Regions from separate parts of the Nonomuraea bangladeshensis genome, predicted to be linked through region 1. Evidence: riboswitches for the same ligand, from Rfam matches in the RefSeq annotation. Region 1 holds a riboswitch; the other holds the start of a gene.
What was found. Region 1 has a riboswitch for thiamine pyrophosphate ahead of ABD292_RS32065 (purine-cytosine permease family protein). Riboswitches for the same ligand answer to the same signal wherever they lie in the genome.
Positions count from the first base shown of each region.

Region 1 (7,583 bases):
GCTCGTCGTCGGGCGGCGGCGGCGAACCGCCCGAGCAGGGCCGCGGCGGGACGCCACGGGGGCCGCGCAGGCGGCCGTCCGGCCGGCTCATCGTCAAGATCATCGCGGCGGCACTGGTGGCGCTGCTGGTGACGGGCATCGGCCTGCTCTTCTGGGTCAACTCGCGGCTGACCGGCATCGAGGGCGTGCTCGACCCCTACGAGGGCCGCCCGGACGACACCCCCGGCACCAACTGGCTGCTGGTCGGCTCCGACAGCCGCAAGGGCCTCTCGGCCGCCCAGCGCAAGAAGCTGGCGACCGGGCGGGCGGTCGGGCAGCGTACGGACTCGATGATGCTGCTGCACATCCCCGACAGCGGCGACAGGCCCACGCTGGTCAGCCTGCCGCGCGACTCCGCCGTCACGATCCCCGGCAGGGGCCGCGACAAGCTCAACTCCGCCTACGCCTTCGGCGGACCCAAGCTGCTCGTCCGCACCGTGGAGACGGTCACCGGGCTGCACATCGACAACTACATGGAGATCGGGTTCGCCGGGTTCGTGGACATCGTGGACGCGGTCGGCGGGGTCGAGATCAACGTACGGGCCGCGGTCGACGACCCCAAGGCCGGGCTCAAGCTGAAGAAGGGCACCCAGGTGCTCAACGGCTCCCAGGCACTCGGCTACGTACGCACCAGGAAGGGCGGCGCGCTGCCCGACTTCGAGCGGACCAAGCGGCAGCGGCAGTTCCTCGGCGCGGTCGTGAAGAAGGCGGCGAGCCCCGGCGTGCTGATCAACCCGTTCACCTCGATCCCGCTGGCCATGAGCGCCACCGACGCCGTCGAGGTCGACACCGACACGGGCGTGTTCGACATGCTGTCGCTCGGGCTGTCCATGGGCGACAGCCCGGTGACGACGGTGGTGCCCTTCGGCGGGGAGGAGGCCGTGGCGAGCGGCGGCACGGCGATCAAGTGGGACCGCACCAAGGCGGTCGCCCTGTTCGACGCGCTCAAGGAGGACAAGCCGGTGCCGAAGGAAGTGATCGACGCCAACTGAGGCTCCGCGCCCCGGCCGGTCAGCCGCCGCCGGCGGTGGCCGCGACCGTGGTGGCGGTGATCGCGGCGATGGTGGCGGCGTTGATGGCCGCGATCGTCCTGGCCACCGCGTCGCCCGCCCAGGCGCCCTCGGCGAGCTCCTTCACCCGTTCCTTGCTCGCCCCGGGGAACGCCTTGCGGTCGAGCTTGGCCGCGTGCATGATCGCGATCAGGACGGCGGTGCGGGGGTCGGGCTCCGCGCCGCCGAGCACGCTCGCCACCCGCTCCCTGACGTCGGCCTCCACGCTGGGATCGGCCTCCGGCCAGCGCGTGACGGGGAAGATCCCGAGCACCTTGCCCCGCTGCTCGGTCAGCACGCCGGACTGGGCGAGCCTGGTCAGCAGGCGCGCCCGCAGCTTGTGCGACTGCAGGCGCTGCACCCACCAGGCGGGCTTGCGCTCCTTGCGTTCGCCGCCCAGGCGGCTCAGCGCGGCGTCCAGCTCGTCGTCCCCGGTAGGCGCGGAGTCGATGAGCACGAGCCTGTCGTCCGTCAGCTCGACGCGGCCCTCGACGGCGAGCTCGGCGAGGAGCGCGCCGGCCAGCGCGGGGTCGAGCTGCACGGTGCTGATGAGCTGCTTGCCCTCGTCCTCGCTGTACGCGAGCAGGAGGAGTTCTTCGGCGATCGTCACCTTCATGCCCCGACACTAATCGCCCGGAGCTTTCCACAGGCTGTGGATGGTCCGGTGCGCACCGTACTCTGGGGGCATGCCGGAACTTCCCGAAGTGGAGTCTCTGGCCCACTTCCTGCGCGAACGGGCGGTGGGCCGGTCCATCATGGCCATCGACGTGGTCGGCATCCAGGCGCTCAAGACGTTCGATCCGCCGGTCACGGCGCTCGGCGGGCTCACCGTCACCGGGGTGGCGAGGCACGGCAAGTTCCTCGACCTCGACTGTGACGGGCTGCACCTGGTCTTCCACCTGGCGCGGGCCGGATGGCTGCGCTGGCGCGACGACATGTCGGGGGCCAAGCCGGTGCGGCCGGGCAAGGGCCCGCTCGCGGCGCGGGTGCGCTTCGCGCCCGACGACGACGGGCAGGCGCCGGGGTTCGAGCTGACGGAGGCGGGGACGCAGAAGCGGCTAGCCATCTATGTCACGAAAAATCCGGACGAGGTGCCCGGCGTGGCCGCCCTCGGCCCCGACCCCCTCGACCCGGCCTTCACCGTGGACGCGCTGAAGCGCATCGTGGGCGGCAACCGCACGCAGATCAAGGGCCTGCTCCGCGACCAGAAGGTCATCGCGGGCATCGGCAACGCCTACTCCGACGAGGTGCTGCACGCGGCGCGGATGTCCCCGTTCAAGATCGCCGGGACGCTGACCGACGCGCAGGTCGCCGACCTGCACGAGGCCATCGTCACGACGCTCGCCGACGCCGTCGAGCGGGCGCACGGCCTGGCCGCCAAGGACCTCAAGGCGGAGAAGAAGTCGGGCCTGCGCGTGCACAACCGGGCGGGGCAGCCCTGCGACGTGTGCGGCGACACGATCCGCGAGGTGTCGTTCGCCGACTCCTCGCTGCAGTACTGCCCGACCTGCCAGACGGGCGGCAAGCCCCTGGCCGACCGGCGGATGTCCAAGCTGCTCAAATAGCTCCGCGCGGGCGGGACAATGGAAGCATGACCGTTCCTGAGACCGAGGCCAGCGCCGTCCCCGCGGACGCCTACCTGCTCGACGTGCGTGAGCAGGACGAATGGCTCGCGGGCCACGCGCCGGAGGCCGTGCACATCCCCATGACCCAGATCCAGGGCCGGGTCGAGGAGATCCCGGCCGACCGCACCGTCTACGTCGTCTGCCGGGTCGGCGGCCGGTCGCTGCAGGTCGCGGCCTGGCTCAACCAGCTCGGGCGCGACGCCGTCAACGTCGGCGGCGGCATGCAGTCGTGGGAGGCCGCGCGCCGGCCCATGGTGAGCGAGACCGGTCAGGACCCGTTCGTGGCCTGATCGGCCGAGGAAGAGCCTCATATGGCGCTTCTGGCGCCATTGAGGCATCATGAGGGCGAAAACTACAGATCGTCGCGGGAGCTCGGGGTTCGCCGGGCTGAGAGGGCAGCTGACCAGCCGCTGCCGACCGCCTGAACCTGTCCGGGTAATGCCGGCGTAGGGAGTGTGCGATGGCGCATGTCGCCGACGAAGTCCCCCTGACCCTCGACGGCGCTCCGCCGAAGACGCTCGGCGTCCTCGACCAGGGCGCCCTCTGGGCCAACCTCGGCGTCAGCCTCCTCGGCTTCTCCGGGGCGCTGTTCCTGCTCGACCCCCTCGGCAACGCCCCGCTCAGCCTGGCGGGCGCGCTCGTCGCGGCCCTGGTCGGCAGCCTCATCGGCACCGCCATGGTCGGTCTGTCGGCCGTCCCCGGCACGCGGACGGGGCAGCCCGCCATGGTGCTGCTGCGCGGGCTGTTCGGGGCGAAGATCTCCTACGTCCCCACGGTGCTCAACATCGTCCAGATGCTCGGCTGGGGGGCGTTCGAGCTGTGGGTGATCGCCAAGGCCGCCACCGCGATCTTCGGCGGGGTGCCCTACCAGGTGTGGGTGATCGTCGCCGGGGTGCTCACCACCGCGCTGACGATCTGGCCGCTCGGCTCGATCAGGCTGCTGCGCCGCTACGTCACGGTCGGCGTGATCATCTCGATGCTCTGGTTCGCCTGGTTCTTCCTGAACGAGGCCCCCACGTACACCGGCGGCTCGTGGACCGCGTTCCCGGCCGCCGTCGACTACGTGATCGCCCTGTCGGTCTCCTGGGTGCCGATGGCCGCCGACTTCGCCCGGCACTCCCGCTCCAGCCGCGCCGCGTTCACCGGCGTCGTCGGCGGCTACACGCTGGCCCAGGTCGCCTGCCTGGGGCTCGGCGTGTACGCGGTCGCCATCGCCGGCTCCGCCGCCGTCATCGCCGACAGCACCGCGGTCTTCGCGCCGTTCGTGGCGGCCCCGCTCGGCGCGCTGTTCTTCGGCATCCTGGTGCTGCGCGAGACCGACCAGTCGTTCGCGAACGTCTACTCGACCACGATGTCCCTGCAGAACCTCATGCCGCGCGTGGACCGGCGGGTGTTCTCCGTCGCGATCGGCGTGCTGACCGTCGCGATCGCCCTGGTCGTGGACGTGACCTCCTACGGCGCGTTCCTCGGCGTGATCGGGGCGGTCTTCGTGCCGATGTTCGCCGTGCTGGCCGTGGACTACTTCGTCTTCGCCCGCGCCGGCCACTGGAACACCGCCGAGGACGCCCCCTCGCGCTGGAGCATGCTGGTGCCGTGGGCGCTCGGGTTCGTCGCCTACTGGCTGACCACCTCGACGCCCACCGTGGCCGCCTGGGACGGCATCTGGGCGGGCCTGCGCGACGCGATCGGCTTCACCCGCCAGCCGTGGATGAACGGCGCGCTCGGCGCGGCCCTGGTGGCGGCGCTGGTGACGCTGCTCGCCGGGTGGCTCACGGGCCGGTCGAGGCGCGCCGTTCGACGTTGAGCAGGTGCTGCTTGGCGGCGACGCCCCCCGCGTAGTCGCCGAGCGCGCCGTCCTCGCGCACCACCCGGTGACAGGGGACGATCACGCAGAGGGGGTTGGAGGCCAGCGCGTTGCCGATCGCCCGCAGCGCGCGCGGCCGGCCGATGCTCTCGCCGATGAGCTCCAGCGTCGTGGTGGTGCCGTAGGGGACCGCCATCGTCTTCTGCAGCACCGTGCGCGCGAACGGCGTGGCGAGCGCCAGGTCGACCGGCGTGGCGAAGGCCCGCAGCCGCCCCGAGAAGTAGGCGTCCAGCTCTCTGCGCAGCGGGTCGAGGCGGCGCGGGTCGGGGCCGATGAAGCGGCCCACGGTGCGGCTGATCAGCTCGAAGACGTCGTTCTCCGGCTCGAAGGAGCAGGCCACGGCGCCCTTGGCGGTCACCGCCAGCACGAGCCGGCCCACGGCGCCGTCGTAGGTGCCGAACGCGATGTCGGGTGCGTCTCCCCGGTAGGTGCTGGAGGTCACGCGCAGCAGGGCGTCCAGTTCGCCGCTCGTCATGCCCTCGCCCTCCCGGAATCGTCGTGACCGCAGCGTATCGGACGGATCGCCCGACGCACCCACCGCGCCACGTGCACTATGGAGGAGTGGGGGACGAATGGGCCGGTAGTGACGACGAGATCGCCCGCGCGGTGCTCGACAGCTCGCCCAACGCCGTCGTCGCGGTCGACAGGGACCAGACCGTGCTGGTCTGGAACGAGGCGGCCGAGCGGCTGTTCGGCTGGACGGCCGCGGAGATGCTGGGCCGCCGGGCGCCGATCGTCCCGGCGGAGCTGACCGCCGAGCACAACGCGGCGCTGGAGCGCGTACGGACCGGCGGCCAGGTGTCGGTGCGCACCAAACGGCTCGACAGCGCAGGCGACCTCCTCGACGTGCGGGTGGACATCAGCGCGCTGCGGCTCGGCAGCGCCGTCGCCGGCTACGTGTGCGTCCACCACCTGGCGCGGGCCGACCAGGTCGCGAAGACCCGGATGGCGCGCCGGGCCAGGCTGGTGCGCCGGCTGACCGACGTGGTCGGCGACATCAACTCCGACCTGGAGCTGTCGGCCGTGCTCGACCGCATCTCGGCCAGCCTGACCGAGCTGACCGGGGCCGACGCGGGCGGGTTCGTGCTCATCGAGGGGGAGCGGCTGCGGCTGGTGAGCACGTACGAGCTGCCTGACGGGCTCCGCGGCACCACCACCGACCTGCGGACGAGCCTCGTGGACCGGCTCTTACGCACGGGCAAGACCGTCCTGCTGGAGTCGAGCGGGCTCGACGACCTCGTGTGGGCGCGGCTGAAAGGCCTGCACACGATCGCGCTCGGCCTGGCCGCGGTCGGCGGCCGGCCCTACGGCGCGCTCTACGCGCTGTTCGCCAGGAGCACCCCCGGCCACCTGGAGCTGGAGCTGCTGGAGCTGCTGGCCGGGCACGCGGGCATCGCGGTCGGCAACGCCGTCGCCTACCAGGAGGCGGTACGGCAGCGGGCCCACGAGCGGGCCGTCTTCGACGCCAGCGCCGACGGCATCGCCGTGCTGGACGAGGCCGGGCGGGTGGTGCGCTGGAACCCGGCCGCCGCCGAGATCACCGCGATCCCCGAGGAGACCGTGCTCGGCGGGCCGCCGCCGTTCCCGCTGCCCGAGCCGGGCGAGAAGCTCACCTTCCAGCTGGAGACCGGGCGGTGGCTGGACGTCGTGGGCGCGCGGATCGAGGAGACCGGCGAGGTCGTGGTCGACTTCCGCGACGTGACCAGGGCCAAGGAGCTGGAGGAGGCGAAGGACCTGTTCCTCGCCACGACCAGCCACGAGCTGCGCACGCCGATCACGATCGTGCGGGGGTTCGCCTCGACCCTCGACGCCCGCTGGGACAAGCTCGGCGACCTGGAGCGGCGCGCGGCCGTGCACACCATCGCCGAGCGTGCCAGGTCGCTCGGCCAGCTCATGGACCACCTGCTGCTCGGCGCGCGGGCCGGGGCGGACGAGCTCAAGGTGCGCATCGAGGAGTTCGACCTGGCCGAGCGCATCCACGCGGCCACGCTGGGGCTGCCCGTGCTGTCGGACCGGCACCGGGTGGAGGTCGCGATCGGCGACGGGCTGCCGTGCGTGCTCGGCGACGCGCTCGCCACGGACATCGTGCTCGGGCAACTGCTGGAGAACGCGTTCAAGTACTCGCCCAAGGGCGGGCTGATCCGCGTGGAGGCGTGGCCGGAGGACGACGACGTGGTGGTCGTGGTGGACGACGAGGGCGTCGGTATCGCCGCTCCTGACCGGGAACGGGTCTTCGAGCGGTTCGTCCAGGTGGACAGCGGGGACCGGAGAAGGTTTGGTGGAGTAGGGCTCGGGCTCTACATCGTCCGCAGTCTGGCGAGGGCACAAGGAGGAGACGTGAGCGCACATCCGAGGCCCGGCGGGGGCACCAGGATGCGGCTGGTGCTGAAGGCCGCCGGCACTATCGGATCCGACACACCGATGCGGTAACGAGGTGGTCACGGTTGAGCTGATCTATCTTCCAATGTGTACAAGCTGTGATCGAGATGCGGTTTCTGGGATCGAGTAACGGGGCATTTCGGTCGTACCGGGGAGTGTTCCCGCGGGGGGCACAGGGAACGGGGAGGTGGGTGTGTCAAGCGTGGTGCTGCTGCCGTACGCGCCGTCCAGCGTCGCCGTCGCCCGCCAGCGTCTGAGCACGGACCTGCAGGACAGCGGGGTCTTCGCCACGGCGATCGACGACGCCGTGCTCGTCGTGAGCGAGCTGTTGAGCAACGCGCTGCGGCACGCGCACCCGCTGCCGTCCGGCATGGTGAGAGTCGCCTGGCTGCGCAGCGACGGGCACATCGAGGTCGCGGTGAGTGACGGAGGCGCGGCGACGGAGCCACGGGCGGCCCGGCCGACCCTGTCCTCGCTCGGGGGGCGGGGGCTCGGCATCGTGGAGTACGTCGCGGAGAGCTGGGGGGTGCGCCACGACGGCGACACCACGACGGTGTGGGCGATCCTGCCCGCTCCTCAGGCTGCTTCGATGAACGGGCAGGTCGCGGCGTTGAAGGAGGCCGGCTG
Region 1 is NZ_BAAAMV010000009.1:567,841-575,423, reverse strand. It holds gene ABD292_RS32085 (LCP family protein) at 1-1,031, shown strand, start outside; gene ABD292_RS32080 (GOLPH3/VPS74 family protein) at 1,051-1,704, opposite strand; gene ABD292_RS32075 (Fpg/Nei family DNA glycosylase) at 1,775-2,653, shown strand; gene ABD292_RS32070 (rhodanese-like domain-containing protein) at 2,680-3,003, shown strand; TPP riboswitch at 3,068-3,183, shown strand; gene ABD292_RS32065 (purine-cytosine permease family protein) at 3,174-4,517, shown strand; gene ABD292_RS32060 (methylated-DNA--[protein]-cysteine S-methyltransferase) at 4,483-5,052, opposite strand; gene ABD292_RS32055 (ATP-binding protein) at 5,139-7,007, shown strand; gene ABD292_RS32050 (ATP-binding protein) at 7,150-7,583, shown strand, end outside.

Region 2 (7,583 bases), on a different contig from region 1:
GGAGCCGCCCGACCAGAGGGTCCGCAGTCGTCGTATCCACCCCGCTGAGTTTACGGGCGTTTTGGCACCGGCAGGGCCCGGCCGCCCGAAACCGATGCCGAGCCGTGCCCCCTGCGACGCGCCGGAGCCCCGCGAGCCCCGGCGCGTCCCTCCTGTCTCCCGCGTCAGGGCGTCATGGGGGAGGACGCCTCGGCGTAGCGGCGGCGCGGGATGCGCCCCGCCTGCCGCGCCAGCCGCCCGGCCGTCACCGCCGCCTTCATGGCCGCCGCCATCAGGTCGGGGCGCTGGGCCCGGGTGACCGCCGTCGCCAGCAGCACCGCGTCGCAGCCGAGCTCCATCGCCAGCGCGGCGTCGCTGGCCGTGCCGATCCCCGCGTCGAGGATCACCGGCACCGACGCGGCCTCCACGATCAGCTCGATGTTGTGCGGGTTGCGGATGCCGAGGCCCGACCCGATCGGCGCGCCCAGGGGCATCACCGCCGCGCAGCCCGCCTGCTCCAGCCGCCGGGCCAGCGCCGGGTCGTCGCCGATGTACGGGAGCACCACGAACCCGTCGGCCACCAGTCGCTCGGCGGCGTCGAAGGTCTCGATGGGGTCGGGCAGCAGCGTCCGCTCGTCGGCGATGACCTCCAGCTTGACCCAGTTCGTGCCGAGCGCCTCCCTGGCCAGCCGGGCCGTCAGCACGGCGTCGCCCGCCGTGAAGCAGCCGGCCGTGTTGGGCAGCACCTTGATGTCGCGCTCGCGCAGCACGTCGAGCACCGAGCCGCGGGCGCGCGGGTCGAGCCGCCGCATGGCGACCGTGGTCAGCTCGGTGCCGGAGGCCGCCAGCGCCTGGTCCAGCACCTCCAGCGAGGGGGCGCCGCCGGTGCCCATGATGAGCCGGGAGGAGAACTTCTCCCCGGCGATGATCAGATCATCCACCCTGCACCGCCGTCAGCACCTCCACGCGGTCGCGCTCGCGCAGCGCCGTGGTCTCCCAGGCGCCGCGCGTGACCACCTCGTCGTTGACCGCCACGGCGACCCCGGTGGTCGCCGCGGTCAGGGCCCGTACGGCCTGCGCCACGGTCGTCCCGTCGGCGACCTCGTGCGTGGCCCCGTTGATCTGCACCATCATGCGATCTCTCCAAATCTCGCCGGCGAGCACAACGCCGCCAGCCCGCCCTCCTCGCCGCCCGCCTCCCCGGCCACCAGGGCCGCCGTCAGAGGCGCGAGCAGCACGCCGCCCCGGTGGTGTCCGGTGGCGAGCACCAGCCCGTCGCCGGCCGGCCCGACGATCGGCACGTTGTCCGGCGTGCCGGGGCGCAGGCCCGCCACCACGTCGGCCAGCTCCAGCTCGGTCACGCCGGGCACCAGCTCCCTGGCGTCGCGCAGCAGCTCGTACAGGCCGCCGGCGGTCACCCGGGTGTCGAAGCCCAGCTCCTCCTGGGTCGCGCCGACCACCAGCTCGCCGTCGCCCCGGGGGACGAGGTAGACGGGGGAGCCGTGCACGGAGCCGCGTACGCACCGGGTCAGCAGCGGCTGCGGCGAGCGCAGGCGCAGGATCTGCCCCTTGACCGGCCGCACCGGCACCCCGGCCAGCGCCGCGCTCCAGGCCCCGGCCGCCAGCACCACCGTCGTGGCGGGCAACTCGGCACCCCCCTCCAGCCGCACACCCGTCACCCGCCCCTCCGGCGCGTCCCCGTGCCGCGGCCCGGCCCCCCGCCCCTCCGGCGCGTCCCCGTGCCGCGGCCCGGCCCCCCGGCCCTCCGTCGCGTCCTCGCGCCGCCCGGCGACCCGGGCCGCCGGCCCGTCCTCGCGCAGCAGCGCGGTGACGCGGGCGCGGACGAGCGGCACCTCCCGCCGTTCCAGCGCGGCCAGCAGCGCCGCCGTCACCCGGCGCGGGTCCACCCAGGCGTCGCCGGCGGCCAGCAGGCCGCCGCGCACCGACGGCGCCAGCATCGGCTCCAGGCGGCGGCACTCGCGCCCGGTCAGCCGCTCCACCGGGAGCCCCAGCTTTTCCGTGAACGCGGCCAGCTCGTCCAGCGCCGCGAGGTCGTCGGCCCCGAACGCCACGTCGAGCGTGCCCTCCGCGCGCAGGTCCACCCCGCGCGCCCCCTCGGGCAGCCCCGCGTCGGCGGCCAGCTCAGCGGCGAAGGCCGGCCAGCGACGCAGCGACGCCAGGCCCAGCCGCAACAGCGGCTCCTCGGTGTAGGTCACCTCGCTGACCGGCGCCAGCATGCCCGCCGCCGCGTGCGAGGCCCCGCCCGCGGGATCGGGATCGACCACGGTGACCGGCCGCCCCGCCCGCGCCAGCCGCCACGCGACCGACAGCCCGACGACTCCGCCGCCGACGATGACCTCCACCATGCGCTCCCTTCGCCGGCATGATCCGGATCAGGTGTCTTGCGGTCGAAGGCCCTGTGCAGCCTTCCTCTCAGCCCGGTCACGGCCGGACTCCCGCGCGTCTTACGCCCCCAGCCTACGACCTCGCCGGCGGCGCCAGGCACGCCCCCCTTCGCCGCCGGGCCCCGTACCCGTCTATGGTCTTGGTCGTGGACCATGTCGTGGTGGTGGGAGCGGGCCTGGCCGGCGTACGCACGGTCGAGGCGCTGCGCGGGCGCGGATTCGGCGGCAGGATCACCCTCGTCGGGCGGGAACGCCATCGCCCCTACGACCGGCCGCCCCTGACCAAGAGCGTGCTGCTCGGCGAGTCCGACACCACGTTCGTCGACACCGACCTCGCCGCGCTGCGCGTCGCCTTCCGTCCCGGCGTGTCCGCCACCGCGCTGCGGCCGGGCGCCGTCGAGACCACCGAAGGCGAGCTGCGCTACGACGGCCTGGTCATCGCCACCGGCGCCGACCCGGTCCGGCTGCCCGGCGACGGCCCGCAGCACGTCCTGCGCACCCTCGACGACGCGCACGAGCTGCGCGCCGCGCTCGTGCCCGGCGCCCGCGTCGTGGTCGCCGGGGCGGGCTGGGTGGGGGCCGAGGTGGCCACCGCCGCCCGCCGGGCCGGCTGCGCGGTCACCGTGGTCGAGGCCGGTCCCGCGCCGCTCGCCACCGCCGTCGGCCCGGAGATCGGCGCCCGCACCGAACGCTGGTACGACGGCATCGACCTGCGGCTCGGCGCCATGGTCCACTCCGTCGAGGAGGGCGGCGTCGAGCTGGTCGGCGGCGAGTTCCTCGACGCGCACGTGGTCGTCGCCGGCATCGGCGTGCGCCCGGCCGTCCAGTGGCTGGCCGACGCCGACCTCGACCTGCACAACGGCGTCGTCGTGGACGAGCACCTGCGGGCCTCGCTGCCCGGCACGGTAGCGGTGGGCGACTGCGCCGCCTGGTGGTCGCGCCGCTTCCAGGACAGGCTGCGGGTCGAGCACTGGGACACCGCGCTCAACGCCCCCGAGGTCGCCGCCGCGAGCCTGCTCGGCGAGGACGCCGTCTACGACCCGGTGCCGTACTTCTGGTCGGAGCAGTTCGGGCACATGGTCCAGTACGCCGGCCATCACCCCGCGGGCGAGCGCCTGCTCTACCGCGGCGGCCCCGAGGGCAAGTGGTCGGCCGTCTGGCTGAGGGGCGACGACACCCTCGCCGCGGTGTTCGCCGTCGACCGGCCGCGCGACCTCGTCCAGGGCCGCCGCATCATCGGCGCGGGCTCCCGGCTGGACGCGGAACGCCTGGTAGATCCAGACGTCCCCCTACGGGATTGTGTTGTTTGAGCAAGCACGGCATGTGGTAGTTGTGGTTCCGTGACGCTTTCTGTTGCACAGATCGACCGGGAGACCGACCAGCTCGTCAGCGAGTGGCTCACGCTCCCCGAAGTGGCCCAGCGCCTGGAACTCCCGATCGGGCGGGCCAAGCAACTCCTCAAGGATCACAAGCTCCTCGGCGTACGCCGGGAGGGCAGCGGGTCCCCGCAGGTGCCCGCGGTGTTCCTCGACGGGAAGGACGTGATGAAGGGCCTGCCCGGCACCCTGACCGTGCTGCAGGACGCCGGCTACGACGACGCCGAGTCCCTGCGCTGGCTCTTCACCCCCGACGACTCGCTGCCAGGCTCGCCCATCGAGGCGATCAAGGCCGGCCGTCACACAGAGGTCAAGCGGCGTGCCCAGGCCCTCGCTTTCTAACGCCCGCCTCTATCTCTGCACCGACGGCCGCCGCGACCGCGGCGACCTCGCGCAGTTCCTCGACACGGTGCTGGCAGGCGGCGTGGACATCGTCCAGCTGCGGGAGAAGGGCCTGGAGGCCCGCGAAGAGCTCGCCCTCCTCGAGGTCTTCCGCGACGCCTGCGACCGGCACGGCAAGCTGCTGGCGGTCAACGACCGGGCCGACATCGCCCACGCCGCCCGTCCCGACGTGCTCCACCTGGGGCAGGACGACCTTCCCACGACGGTCGCGCGAGAGATACTCGGCGACGACATCGTCATCGGACGGTCCACCCACTCCGCCGCCGAGGCCTCCGCCGCGGCCGTGGAGGAGGGCGTCGACTACTTCTGCTGCGGGCCGATCTGGCCCACGCCGACCAAGCCCGGCCGCCCGGCCCCCGGCCCGTCGCTGCTGCGGCACGCGGCGTCGCTGGGCGAGGCGCGGCCGTGGTTCGGCATCGGCGGCATCGACCTCGGCAACCTCGACGAGGTCCTGTCGTACGGCGTGCGCCGGGTCGTCGTCGTGCGCGCCATCACCGAGGCCGACGATCCCGGCGCGGCGGCGGCGGAGTTCGCCAAGCGCCTGGCCGCGGCGGCCTGACCCACCCACCCGACCCTCGCGCCGCCCCGCCCTCCGGCGGGGCGGCGCTCGCATGTCCGGCCCGGCTGCTCAGGTGGCGGCGGTCGCCGGCTCCTTCGGCTGTCCGGCGCGGCCGGTCAGGTGGTGCGGGACGTGGCGGCGATCGCCAGCTCCTTCAGCGCCGTGCGCGCCTCCTCGGTCACCGGGGCCCGGTCGAGCGCGGCCAGCGCCTCGCCGAGGTAGTCGCCGATGAGGCCCTCGCACGCGCTCAGCGCGCCGGTGCCCTCGATGACGCCGCGCAGCGTGGCGACGCCGTCCTCGTCGAGGCCGGGGTCGCCGAGCAGGCGGCGCACGGTCGCGGCCTCGACGGGAGAGGCGGCGGAGAGCGTGCGCGCCACGAGCATGGTGCGCTTGCCCTCGCGCAGGTCGTCGCCCGCGGGCTTGCCGGTCTGCGCCGGGTCGCCGAAGACGCCGAGGATGTCGTCGCGGAGCTGGAAGGCGATGCCGACCCGCCGCCCGTAGCCGGTGCACAGCTCGTCCATCCAGGGCGCGAGCTCGCGGGCGGCCAGCGCGAGGCCGAGGCGCAGCGGCTGCTCGACGGAGTACTTGCCGCTCTTGTAGAGCGCCACCCGCAGCGCCGAGTCGAAGGTGTTCTCGCCGTGGGCCTGCTCCAGCAGGTCGAGGTACTGGCCGCACATCAGCTCGGTGCGCATGTGGTCGTGCACGGGCTGGGCCGCCTCCAGCGACTCGCGGGGCAGCCCGCTGGTGCGCCACATCTCGCCCGACCAGATCAGCAGCAGGTTGCCCAGCAGGATCGCGGCGCCCTCGCCGAACTGCGCGGCCGAGCCGTGCCAGCTCTCCTTCTCGTGCAGCGCCTCGAAACGGCGGTGCGCCGCCGGCATGCCCCTGCGCAGGTCGCTCTTGTCCATCACGTCGTCGTGCACGAGCGCGCTGGCCTGCAGCAGTTCAAGGGAGGCGGCGGCGTTGAAGATGCCGGGGCCGTCCGCGCCGCCCGCGCCGCGCCACCCCCAGTAGCAGAACGCGGGCCGCAGCCGCTTGCCGCCGGCCAGCAGGTCCTCGGCGGCCGTGCGGAGCGGCTGGAAGTCGGGGTCGCCGGAGGCGGGCAGCTGGCGTTCGACGAAGGCGCCCAGGGCACGCTCAACCCGCGTGCGCAGGACGTCCATGCTCGCGGCGTCACTGGTCATGACTCCGAGACTAGTGGCCGGTTCGAGCGGTTCCGATCGGGGCGCGCGCGAGCGGCGCCGATCCGCGGCCACGGCGGGCCGCGCCGCTGCCTGTAACCTGTGGGGCATGGCGCTTGGTCGACCCTCCGTCCTGCCGGGACGTGTCCCCACCGTCCGCGACATGCTCGCCTCCGGCAAACGCACGTTCTCGTTCGAGTTCTTCCCGCCGAAGACCGACGAGGGCGAGCGGCAGCTGTGGAAGGCGATCAGGGAGCTGGAGTCCCTGCGGCCGACGTTCGTGTCGGTGACCTACGGCGCCGGCGGCTCCACCCGTGACCGCACCGTCGACATCGTCGAGCGCATCGCGCACGACACCACGCTGACCCCCGTGGCCCACTTCACCGCGGTCAACCACTCCGTACGCGAGCTGCGCCACCTGGTGGGGCGCTTCGCCGACGCCGGGGTGCGCAACATCCTGGCCGTGCGCGGCGACCCGCCCGGCGACCCCACGGGCGAGTGGGTGCGGCATCCCGAGGGCGTGCTCTACGCCGAGGAGCTCGTACGCCTGGTCCGCCAGGCGGGCGACTTCTGCGTGGGCGTGGCGGCGTTCCCGTACAAACATCCGCGCTCGGAGTCCATCGAGTCCGACACCGACTACTTCGTACGCAAGTGCCGGGCCGGGGCCGACTACGCCATCACCCAGATGTTCTTCCAGGCCGACGACTACCTGCGGCTGCGCGACAGGGTGGCGGCCCAGGGCTGCGACACGCCGATCATCCCGTGCATCATGCCGGTCACCCAGATGAGCACGATCGCGCGTTCCGAGCAGTTGTCGGGTGCGCCGTTCCCGGCGGACGTGGCGGCGCGCTTCGAGGCGGTCAAGGACGATCCCGCGGCGGTGCGGCGGCTCGGCATCGACCACGGCGCCGAGCTGTGCCAGCGGCTGCTGGACGAGGGCGCGCCTGGCATCCACTTCATCACCTTCAACCGCTCCAGCGCCTCCCGCGAGGTGTTCCAGCGCCTGGAGCCGGCCTCGCTGCCCGCCTGAGAGGCCCGCCTGAGAGGCCCGCGTAAAGGCCCGCCCATGAGCGGGTGCGGGCCGTCATCCGCCCGCAGGGGGACCGGGCGGATGACGGCAGGGTAACCGGATCGGTCGGTAAAGGGTCGGTCACTTTCCGTGATGACTCATGCCCGAGGTCATCACGCGGTAAACCACGATTCAGGGGAGAGGGAGCGGGCGGCCCGCGATGGCGTACTCCTCGTAGCCGCCGGGGAAGACGAACCCGGACAGCAGGTCGACGAAGCCGAGGCTCGCGTAGAGGTGGCGGGCGGCGGTCGGCTGGTCGTGGGTGGACAGCACGGCCGAGCGTTCGGGGCGGCCCGCGCAGATCGTCCTGATCATCGCGCGGCCGATGCCCTTGCCCTGGTAGTCGGGGTGCACGTGGATCTCGGCCAGCTCGAAGGCGTGGCCCAGCCAGGCGTGGGCGGCCTCCGGCCCGGTCCGCTCGGTGAGCGCCCGCAGCACGACGTCGTGCCACCACTGCCCGGGCGCGCCGCGGAAACCGTAGGCGAAGCCGACGACGTACGGCTTCTCCCGGTGACCCGGCGAAAGGGATGAATCGCGCAATTCTGCGAAATAAGCCTGGAAATAGGGATATGACGCGTGGTTGCGCATGATGGTCTTGCGGCCGGCGATCTG
Region 2 is NZ_BAAAMV010000010.1:356,868-364,450, forward strand. It holds gene ABD292_RS34285 (Stk1 family PASTA domain-containing Ser/Thr kinase) at 1-40, opposite strand, end outside; gene ABD292_RS34290 (thiazole synthase) at 165-920, opposite strand; gene thiS (sulfur carrier protein ThiS) at 913-1,113, opposite strand; gene ABD292_RS34300 (FAD-dependent oxidoreductase) at 1,110-2,345, opposite strand; TPP riboswitch at 2,333-2,449, opposite strand; gene ABD292_RS34305 (NAD(P)/FAD-dependent oxidoreductase) at 2,531-3,694, shown strand; gene ABD292_RS34310 (Rv2175c family DNA-binding protein) at 3,725-4,102, shown strand; gene thiE (thiamine phosphate synthase) at 4,080-4,721, shown strand; gene ABD292_RS34320 (polyprenyl synthetase family protein) at 4,838-5,905, opposite strand; gene metF (methylenetetrahydrofolate reductase [NAD(P)H]) at 6,012-6,932, shown strand; gene ABD292_RS34330 (GNAT family N-acetyltransferase) at 7,104-7,583, opposite strand, start outside.
Region 2: it holds a riboswitch for thiamine pyrophosphate, as region 1 does, so the genes downstream of both, ABD292_RS34300 (FAD-dependent oxidoreductase) here and ABD292_RS32065 (purine-cytosine permease family protein) in region 1, are expected to answer to the same signal.